3 regions of the Pseudomonas sp. GW822-FHT04C11 genome follow, and region 3 is predicted to be linked to each of the others. Evidence: predicted binding sites of a transcription regulator. Region 3 holds the regulator's gene; each other region holds the start of a gene.
The links. Region 3 encodes sigma-54, which starts transcription at its own class of promoters, with help from an activator protein. Its sites were predicted from a motif close to ANTGGCATNNANNTTGCTNT; they were not measured.
Positions count from the first base shown of each region.

Region 1: the regulator sigma-54 is predicted to act here: its motif matches at 1,900-1,919, upstream of AC1RJ3_RS27260 (circularly permuted type 2 ATP-grasp protein).
Region 2: the regulator sigma-54 is predicted to act here: its motif matches at 1,850-1,869, upstream of AC1RJ3_RS02510 (pilin).

Region 1 covers NZ_JBXAMS010000022.1:80,348-83,620, forward strand. Annotated here, with positions in the region: gene AC1RJ3_RS27240 (YkgJ family cysteine cluster protein) at 1-74, shown strand, start outside; gene AC1RJ3_RS27245 (START domain-containing protein) at 116-721, shown strand; gene AC1RJ3_RS27250 (hypothetical protein) at 859-1,095, shown strand; gene AC1RJ3_RS27255 (ribonuclease E inhibitor RraB) at 1,307-1,648, shown strand; gene AC1RJ3_RS27260 (circularly permuted type 2 ATP-grasp protein) at 1,951-3,273, shown strand, end outside.
Region 2 covers NZ_JBXAMS010000001.1:552,095-555,367, reverse strand. Annotated here, with positions in the region: gene AC1RJ3_RS02525 (DUF748 domain-containing protein) at 1-344, shown strand, start outside; gene AC1RJ3_RS02520 (DUF2845 domain-containing protein) at 347-646, shown strand; gene AC1RJ3_RS02515 (BON domain-containing protein) at 758-1,114, opposite strand; gene AC1RJ3_RS02510 (pilin) at 1,392-1,802, opposite strand; gene pilB (type IV-A pilus assembly ATPase PilB) at 2,029-3,273, shown strand, end outside.
Region 3 covers NZ_JBXAMS010000016.1:17,573-20,845, forward strand. Annotated here, with positions in the region: gene rapZ (RNase adapter RapZ) at 1-527, opposite strand, end outside; gene ptsN (PTS IIA-like nitrogen regulatory protein PtsN) at 530-994, opposite strand; gene hpf (ribosome hibernation-promoting factor, HPF/YfiA family) at 1,007-1,315, opposite strand; gene AC1RJ3_RS22835 (RNA polymerase factor sigma-54) at 1,425-2,918, opposite strand; gene lptB (LPS export ABC transporter ATP-binding protein) at 3,100-3,273, opposite strand, start outside.

The DNA of each region.
Region 1 (3,273 bases), on a different contig from region 3:
TCGAGGTGTGTGGCAACAGCCGGGAAGAAGCCATCAAGTTGATCGGTTGGTGGGAGAAAATGACCGCGGCGTAGTGTGTTCAACGAACGGAACTTCAACAATAAGGAATAAGACTATGGGTTCGCTGCATCGTATCGCTGTGTTGTGTGGTTTGACCGTTCTGTTGGCCACGACAGCCCAGGCCGAAGACTGGAAAACTGCCAAGGATGAGGACGGAATCAAGGTTTCCCTGAGTGAAGTCGCCGGGTCTCAGTACAAGGCCTACCGCGGTGTGACCGTAATGAAGACCTCCGTGGCCAAGTTGCGCGCGCTTCAGGAAGACGTGTCTGGCGCGTGTGCCTGGATTCATGAGTGCAAGGTGCAGAAGTTGCTCAAGCACGAAGGCGATCAAAGCTGGACCTACACGCAGTTCAGCACCCCATGGCCGGTGACTGCTCGTGACTCGGTATTGCACGTGACTACTGTCGAAGGCGCCGATGGCAGCCTGACGCGTAAGCTTGAAGGCGTACCGACCTACCTGCCTGAAGAAAAAGGCTTTGTTCGTGTCACCCAGGTCCAGGGTTTCTGGAAACTTGTTCCAAAAGGCGCGGACCAGGTCGAAGTGACCTATCAGGTTCACACCGAACCAGGTGGTAGCGTGCCGTCCTGGCTGGCCAACAAGTTTGTGGTCGACGCCCCCTTCAATACCTTGAAAGCCCTGAAAGCACGCGCCGAGAAGTAATGCCGTGCTTTTCGCAAAGAGGCTGCCAACCGGCGGCCTTTTTCATATCAAACCGATGGATTCAGGAGGAACGATTTTCCGGTATTCGGGGTCGAGATGTTGTAAGCCCATCTGTGGGTTTTACCAAGGAGGCACCGATGCAAAAGTGGGAAGTCACCTTCGTAGATGATCACGGCGTGCAGACCGTGGAGCAATTCGATTGCGAACAAAAACCCACGATGGAGCGGGCCGCGCAATTGATTCGCTCAAAACTCCTCCCTGTTCCGGCCGAGCTCGATCTCAATGATCTGGAGGGGCGAACCGAGGACCCGACGGTCAAAAGCCTGAAAGATCAGAACAGCATTGAAATTCTCAGTATCACTCCAATTGCATAACCACTTGATGCGACTCGCAAACAGGCCTTGGCAGCAACTCTGACTTGGGGCTACTCTGCAAACGAGATCAGCGAATGGATCGCTAAGGTCTGGTCTTGTCAGCTACATGCTTGTTTCCCGGCGGCAATTTGATTGCCGTATCGCCCTCACCATTCGGTTGCGGGCGCAGGGAGTACGGAAAGTCTATCCATCAGTTTGAGGAGGACGTTTCATGAGCACAGCCTATCAAGAAGACATCAGCAGCAGTGTGCTGCGCCGCATGAAAGAAGGCGGTTTTGATTTTTCACGGTTCCATCCCATCGAGTTCTACGCCATTTTTCCGGATGAGGAGCGGGCACGCAGGGCGGCAGGGCATTTTCGCGGTGAGTCCTTGAATGCGCAGGTCAGCGTGCGTGATGACGGTGCCTGGCATTTGGAGTTGAGCAAGGTGATGTACGCCACTTATGGCGGCATCGGTGACTTTGAACAGGACTTTGAGGCGGTGGTCGAGCCTTTGGGGGGGATTATCGAAGGATGGGGCGTCAAGCAGGAGGTACGAGGGCTACTCGCATAACACTATGAACAGCGACAACACTCAGCAACGGCTGACCTCAGGGTTGGCCGTTTTCGTTTTCGGACATTGAGAAGTCAAAGGATCGCAACCGCACACAGGCCGTGAAATCAACTCTGGCTAGGCGGGTATTGACCATGAGCATTGCTTCGCAATGAAGCGGGGGACGAACGGGTTGGGGCATTTACTGCACAGGATTGGTGCGGCGTGTCTTCGGTGATTAGCCAACCGATTGATAGTAAAGCGTTTATGCCACTGGCACGGGCCTTGCGAAGTCCAGGTGTCCGGGTGACAAGGAGTACGGCATGATCCGCACCTATTTTGATGAAATGTACGACGCTGGCGGCCTGGTCCGCCCGCACTATCGGGAGTTCGCCCGTTGGTTAGCTGAAACGCCTGACGAGCTTTTGGCACAACGGCGACGCGAGGCCGATCTGTTATTTCATCGTGCCGGGATAACCTTCACGCTCTATGGTGATGAGCAGGGGACAGAGCGCCTGATTCCCTTCGACACCATTCCCCGCAGCATCCCCGCCAGCGAATGGCGGATCGTTGAGCGCGGCTGTATTCAGCGGGTCAAGGCATTGAACATGTTCCTCGCCGACCTGTATCACGAGCAGCGCATCATCAAGGCCGGCATCATCCCGGCCGAACAAGTGCTGGCCAACGAGCAATACCAGCTCGCCATGCAAGGGCTGGATCTGCACCGCGATATCTATTCGCACATCTCTGGCGTCGATCTGGTGCGCGATGGCGACGGCACGTACTACGTGCTCGAAGACAATTTGCGCACGCCCAGTGGCGTCAGCTACATGCTCGAAGACCGCAAGATGATGATGCGGCTCTTCCCCGAGTTGTTCGCCGCCCAGCGCATCGCGCCCATCGATCATTACCCGAACCTGTTGCTCGACACGCTGAAAAGCTCCAGCCCGCTGGACAATCCGAGTGTCGTGGTACTGACTCCCGGGCGCTTCAACAGTGCGTTCTTCGAGCACGCGTTTCTGGCGCGGGAGATGGGCGTGGAGCTGGTGGAAGGCGCGGACCTGTTTGTGCGCGACGACAAGGTGTTCATGCGCACCACGGACGGGCCGAAAGCCGTCGACGTGATCTACCGTCGCCTCGACGATGCTTTCCTCGATCCGTTGGCGTTCAATCCGGATTCGATGCTCGGCGTTCCAGGACTGCTGTCGTCCTATCGCTCCGGCAATGTGGTGCTGGCAAATGCCATCGGCACCGGTGTCGCGGACGACAAGTCGGTTTATCCGTTCGTGACCGAGATGATTCGTTTCTACCTGGACGAAGAACCAATCCTGAAGAACGTGCCGACCTGGCAGTGTCGCAACCCGTCAGAGCTTTCTCACGTGTTGGCGAACCTGCCTGAGCTGGTGGTCAAGGAAACCCAGGGTTCCGGTGGTTACGGAATGCTGGTCGGGCCCGCGGCCACCGCCGCCGAAATCGAAGCGTTCCGCGCACGCATCAAGGCCAAGCCCCACGCGTATATCGCCCAACCGACGTTGTCCCTGTCGACCTGCCCGACGTTTGTCGAAAACGGCATCGCGCCGCGGCACATCGACTTGCGTCCGTTTGTCCTGTCTGGCCGCGAAACCCGGGTCGTACCCGGTGGCCTT
Region 2 (3,273 bases), on a different contig from region 3:
AAGTCCCTGCGCAAGCTTCGTTGCTGGCAGTCCCGGACAGCGAAAAAGGCCCGCTGCTCGAAGCCATTTACCGCACACGCCTGAAAACCCAGCCACCGGCCGAATGGACGCAACTGGGCAAAGCAGAGCGCACCGCCAAACTGCGTGAAGGCGTGATCAAGTTCTGGTCTTCAGACACCGCGCTGCTGCGCCAACTGGGTCAGGATCGCGCCAGCACCATCAAGGACTACCTGGTCGACAAAGCCCAGCTCGCCGATGACCGGGTGTATTTCGTTGACGCTAACCTGGGCGAAGCCGAAAGCGATGGCCGAGTAGTCACGCCCATGCACCTGGATGCGGAGTAAGCATGAATAGCCGATTGCTGATCAGCCTGGCACTGGCGTTCTTCGCCAGCCAGGTGCAAGCCCAGACCGATACCTTGCGCTGCGGCAGTCAGTTGATCAGCGTCGGCGATCGCACCAGTGAAGTGCTGCACAAATGTGGCGAGCCGGTTGCACGTGATGCGTTGGGCTACAAACGTAGCGCCAATCGCCGGGAAGAAGTCCCGGTTGAGGAATGGACCTACGGTCCGAACAGCGGCATGTACCAATACCTGCGCTTTGAAGGCAACCGCCTGGTACGGATCACCAGCAAACGCGGAAACTGATTGGAAAAGATCGCAGCCTGCGGCAGCTCCTACGCCAAAATCATGGTCTGTAGGAGCTGCCGCAGGCTGCGATCTTTTGCTTCTCCCCGCTCCGGCGGGAAACCTTCAGTCTTACTGGGCCAACAGGCCATCAGCCGATACAGCTTTGACACCTTTGATTTTCTTGGTGATAGCGACGGCCATATCTTTCTGAGACTGGGTAATGGCTACTTTCGACGATAGAGAAACGACGCCTTTGTTGGTTTCGACTTTGATGTCGGTGCCAGGAATCCCCTTCTCGGTGACCAGATCGCTTTTCACTTTAGTGGTGATCCAGGTATCGGAAGTTGCTTCCTCGGCCTTGGTCATTTCACCGGCAGCCACCACCATCGGCGACTGTGTGGCTTGAGTGGTCTGCGCAAATGCAGCGTTGGCCATGGTCAGGGTCAGAGCGGTTGCAGCGGCGGCAGCGATAGCGAACGTCTTCATACGAGTAACTCCTGTTCTTCCAGAAAGTCTGCTGCATGCCTTCTCAGCAGGGTTAACAGAGACAGTGCGAAGGCCGTGCCAACTTGAGATAGCCAAATAAACCGATAAGAATCAATGCGTTATAAAAAATCCAAATACCTGGAGTCATGCAAAATGCATGACCCGGGCGTTATTGACATGCAAGTTGCGGGTTTTATCGAATTACCGCGATGCCATCGAACGGTCGAGAAAATGCCTCGCGTCCGTAGAGGCGAGGCATTGAGGCTTCGATACAGGATCAGACGCCAGTGCAACCCTTGGGCGCGTAGTCCTGCAGCGCGGTGGTCGCGCAGGTCCAGCCACCGGCCAGTGTCCGCGTCAGCGTGATGGTTTTGCTGAGCACCGGACCTGGTGCATTGACAATCGTGCAAACAATAGTACCTGCACCGCTGGAAGCAGTACCCGATGCCGTGATTGTGCAGTTACCGGTAGTTGCCGTACCACCGATCAGCGCCAGTGTCGGGTCGGTGCCCTGATTGATAATGTCTTCAAAAGGCACCTTCAGTGCTGAAATTTCCGCCAGCCCCGCGGTGACCTTCGCCCGCGCCTGATACTTGGAATACAGCGGCAACGCGAACGTCGCCAGAATGCCGATGATCGCCACCACGATCAGCAGCTCGATGAGGGTAAAACCTTTTTGATTATTCATAGAACAGGCTCCATGCATGAGGCGAAATCTCATGTCCTGAACCAGTCAAAGCACAGCACATGCCAACCCCTGCGCCCCCGGCTTACAGGGTGTCAGATCGGTAAAAGCCCGGCACATACCCCGAAGAACCGCACTATCTGACACTTTTTGTCACCTCAAGAACGCTGGTGAGGTTCCATCCGTTGACTAGGCTATAAGTCTTGAACGGTCTGTGCCTGGTAATCGAATGAATGACATCGCCCTCAGCGGTCTGGCCAAGCAATTGGTGCTGGCCGAACTGCTCACTGACAAAAGCGCGCAACAGGCGTATCAGCAAGCTCAGCGCAATCGCGTTTCCCTGGTCAGCTATCTGGTACAGAACAAAATGGTGAGCAGTCGCCAGGTTGCGGAAATTGCCTCAGAGCATTTCGGCGTCGCCTTCCTCGACCTCAACTGTCTCGACAAAGACTCCCAGCCCAAAGACCTGGTCAGTGAAAAGCTGATTCGCCAGCACCACGCCCTGCCACTCTGGCGGCGCGGCAACAAACTGTTCGTGGGCATTTCCGACCCGAGCAATCAGCAGGCGATCAACGATATCCAGTTCAGCACCGGGCTCACCACCGAAGCGATCCTGGTCGAAGACGACAAGCTCAGCGACGCCATCGAGAAATTCTTCGACAGCCACAGCACGGGCCTGGAAGACATGGCCGATATCGACCTCGGGGGCCTGGACATCGAAGCCGTCGACGACCAGCGCCAGGACGCTGTCACCGGCCAGGACTCCGACGATGCCCCGGTGGTGCGCTTCGTCAACAAGATGCTGCTGGACGCGATCAAGGGCGGCTCCTCGGACCTGCATTTCGAGCCCTACGAAAAAATCTATCGGGTGCGGGTACGGACCGACGGCATGCTGCGCGAAGTTGCCAGGCCGCCGACTCAATTGGCCAACCGCATCGCTGCCCGTCTCAAGGTGATGGCCAGCCTGGACATTTCGGAACGTCGAAAACCCCAGGACGGGCGGCTCAAGATGCACCTGTCGAAAAGCAAATCCATCGATTTTCGGGTCAACACCCTGCCAACGTTGTGGGGCGAAAAAATCGTGATACGGATTCTCGACCCCTCCAGTGCACAGATGGGCATCGACGCGCTGGGTTACGAGCCCGATCAAAAAGACCTGTATATGGCGGCGCTCAAGCAACCTCAAGGGCTGATTCTGGTCACCGGGCCGACGGGTTCAGGGAAAACCGTGTCGCTGTACACCGGGTTGAATATCCTTAATACCGTCGACATCAATATCTCCACCGCCGAAGACCCGGTAGAGATCAACATGGAAGGCATCAACCAGGTCAACGTCAATCCCAGGCAGGGCCTGGATTTCGCTCAGGCATTGCGCTCATTTCTGCGCCAGGACCCGGACGTGATAATGGTCGGCGAGATCCGCGATCTGGAAACCGCCGAAATCGCGATCAAGGCTGCGCAAACCGGACACCTG
Region 3 (3,273 bases):
CGCTTGAAGCCGAAGGATTCCACCAGAAACGCAGTGCCCGGCTCTGGCTGGTTCAAGAGGCGCAACTTGATGGTATCGCGCAACTGATACAGGTTCAGATTGGTGGTGTTGACCTTGAGGTCCGCCAGGTCGGCAATCGGTCCCAGCAGATTGGTTTCGTCATCGATGGCTTCGGCCAGCGAGCGGTTGGCGCTGCTCAGCGGGTGGCGGCGACGGGTTTCCGAGAAACGCTTGAGCAAGGTTTCTTCGTCGGCGTCCAGGTACAGCACATCGCATTGAATGTGCCGGCTGCGCACTTCTTCCAGGAGTTCCGGGAAGCGTGACAGGTGGCTCGGCAGGTTGCGCGCATCGATGGAAACCGCAACCAGCGGTTGCGCCAGTTCGGTGTGAATCAGTGCGCGCTCGGCCAGTTCCGGTAACAGGCCGGCCGGCAGGTTGTCGATGCAGTAGTAACCGTTGTCCTCCAGTACATCGAGGGCGGTACTTTTACCTGAGCCAGAACGGCCGCTGACGATGATCAAGCGCATGATTAGTGACCGTTCTGCTCGTCGAGGACAACCTGATACAGGGCTTCATTACTTTTTGCGCTGCGCAGGCGATCACGGACTTCTTTACGATCGAGCATGCTGGCGATCTGGCGCAGCAGTTCCAGGTGCGCATCGGTAGCGGCTTGCGGGACCAGCAGAACGAATAGCAGGTCGACCGGAGCGCCGTCGATGGCGTCGAAATCTATAGGAGCGTCCAGGTGCATCAAGGCACTGATGGGCGACTCGCAACCTTTGAGGCGGCAGTGGGGGATGGCGATGCCGTTGCCAAAACCGGTGGAGCCGAGTTTTTCACGGGCGACCAGACTCTCGAAGACATCCTGCATGGCCAGACCCGGCACTTCGCGGGCGATCAGGTTGGCAATTTGTTCGAGGGCTTTCTTTTTACTGCCGCCCGGCACGTTCACCAAAGAACGGCCGGGGGTCAGGATGTTTTCAAGTCGGATCATGGGTTGGGAGTGTTAACGACCGGTCGCGCCCTGGAGGAGGCTCTGGGTCTTTTCCTTATGCTTTTTGAGTTGTTTATCCAGCTTGTCGGTCAGGGCGTCGATCGCGGCATACATGTCGTTATGCTCAGCGTTGGCGACCACTTCTCCACCGGGGATATGCAGCGTGGCTTCGATTTTCTGCAGCAGCTTCTCGACGGTCAACGTGACCTGCACATTGGTGATCTTGTCGAAATGCCTTTCTAATCGGTCGAGCTTTTCGCCGATGTAGATGCGCAGGGGTTCGGTCACTTCCAGTTGGTGTCCACTGATGTTGACTTGCATACAGCTTCTCCTTCGTTGCCAGTGCATAAGGCGGCAGGCTGGCTTGCCTGCCACTAGAGCGTGTCCGAAAAGCTTTCGAACACACCCTGGAACGCTATGGCGTAGCCCGTCACATCAACCGCTTGCGTTCGCTCGAAGGCGCGATCCCCAGGGACTCGCGGTACTTGGCGACGGTGCGGCGGGCCACCTGAATGCCTTGTGCCTCCAGTAAACCAGCGATCTTGCTGTCACTCAACGGCTTTTTCTGATTTTCCGCTGCAACCAGTTTTTTGATGATTGCGCGGATCGCTGTGGACGAGCATTCGCCGCCTTCAGAGGTGCTGACATGGCTGGAGAAAAAGTATTTCAGTTCATAAATACCGCGTGGGGTATGCATGAATTTTTGCGTGGTCACCCGTGAAATCGTCGACTCGTGCATGCCGACCGCTTCAGCGATGTCATGCAGGACCAAAGGCTTCATGGCCTCATCGCCGTACTCAAGGAAGCCGCGCTGGTGCTCGACGATCTGGGTAGCGACTTTCATCAGGGTTTCGTTGCGGCTTTGCAGGCTCTTGATGAACCAGCGCGCTTCCTGCAACTGATTGCGCATGAAGGTATTGTCGGCGCTGGTGTCGGCGCGACGGACGAAGCCGGCGTATTGCGGGTTGACGCGCAGGCGCGGAACCGACTCCTGGTTCAACTCCACCAGCCAGCGCTCGTTGTCTTTGCGCACGATGACGTCGGGAACGACGTACTCGGCTTCGCTGGACTCGATTTGCGAGCCTGGACGCGGATTCAGGCTTTGCACCAGTTCGATGACCTGGCGTAGCTCATCTTCCTTGAGCTTCATGCGGCGCATCAGTTGGCTGTAGTCGCGGCTGCCCAGCAGGTCGATGTAATCGATGACGAGGCGCTTGGCCTCAGCCAGCCAAGGGGTATTGGCTGGCAATTGGCGCAGTTGCAGCAACAGGCATTCGCTGAGGTTGCGTGCGCCGATACCGGCCGGCTCGAATTGCTGGATGCGATGCAGGACGGCTTCGATCTCGTCGAGCTCGATGTCCAGTTCCGGATCGAAGGCTTCGAGGATTTCCTCGAGGGTTTCGTCCAGGTAGCCCTGATTGTTGATGCAATCGATCAGGGTCACCGCGATCAGTCGATCGGTGTCGGACATCGGCGCCAGGTTCAATTGCCAGAGCAGATGACTCTGCAGGCTTTCGCCGGCGGAAGTGCGAGTGGTGAAGTCCCATTCGTCGTCATCGTTGCTCGGCAGGCTGCTGGCGCTGGTCTGGTAAACGTCTTCCCAGGCGGTGTCGACCGGCAGTTCGTTAGGGATGCGCTCATTCCAGTCGCCTTCCTCGAGGTTGTCTACCGTCGGCGCGGTTTCCTGGTAGGAGGGTTCCTGGATGTCGGTGTTGGGTTTCTGCTCGATATTGTCCGCCATCGGGTCGGCGTTATCGAAGTCGTCGCCTTCTTCCTGGCGTTCGAGCATTGGATTGGACTCCAGTGCCTCCTGGATTTCCTGTTGCAGGTCCAGGGTCGACAATTGGAGCAGGCGGATGGCCTGTTGCAGCTGCGGTGTCATCGTCAGCTGCTGGCCCATTCTCAAGACTAGCGATGGTTTCATGGCAGGGGCTTAACACCTTATTCGCCGGCGCACATGCGCCATCCACTACAGGGCGCCGGAGCGCCAAACATAAGCAAATTATATGCCTGAAACTGAAGTGTTTGCCTAGAGCGCTGTAACAATAAATACGTATAGTTTTATTGGGGCAAGCGCTCCGGCGACTGACCAGGCACCTCAGTGCTTACAGGCGGAACTCATGGCCCAGATACACTTCCTTGACCAGGTCATTGGCCAGGATGGTTTCGGCGTCGCCTTCGGCGATCAATTGACCGTCGTTGACGATGTAGGCGGTTTCGCAGATGTCCAGGGTTTCACGAACGTTGTGGTCCGTGATCAGCACGCCGATACCCTTGGC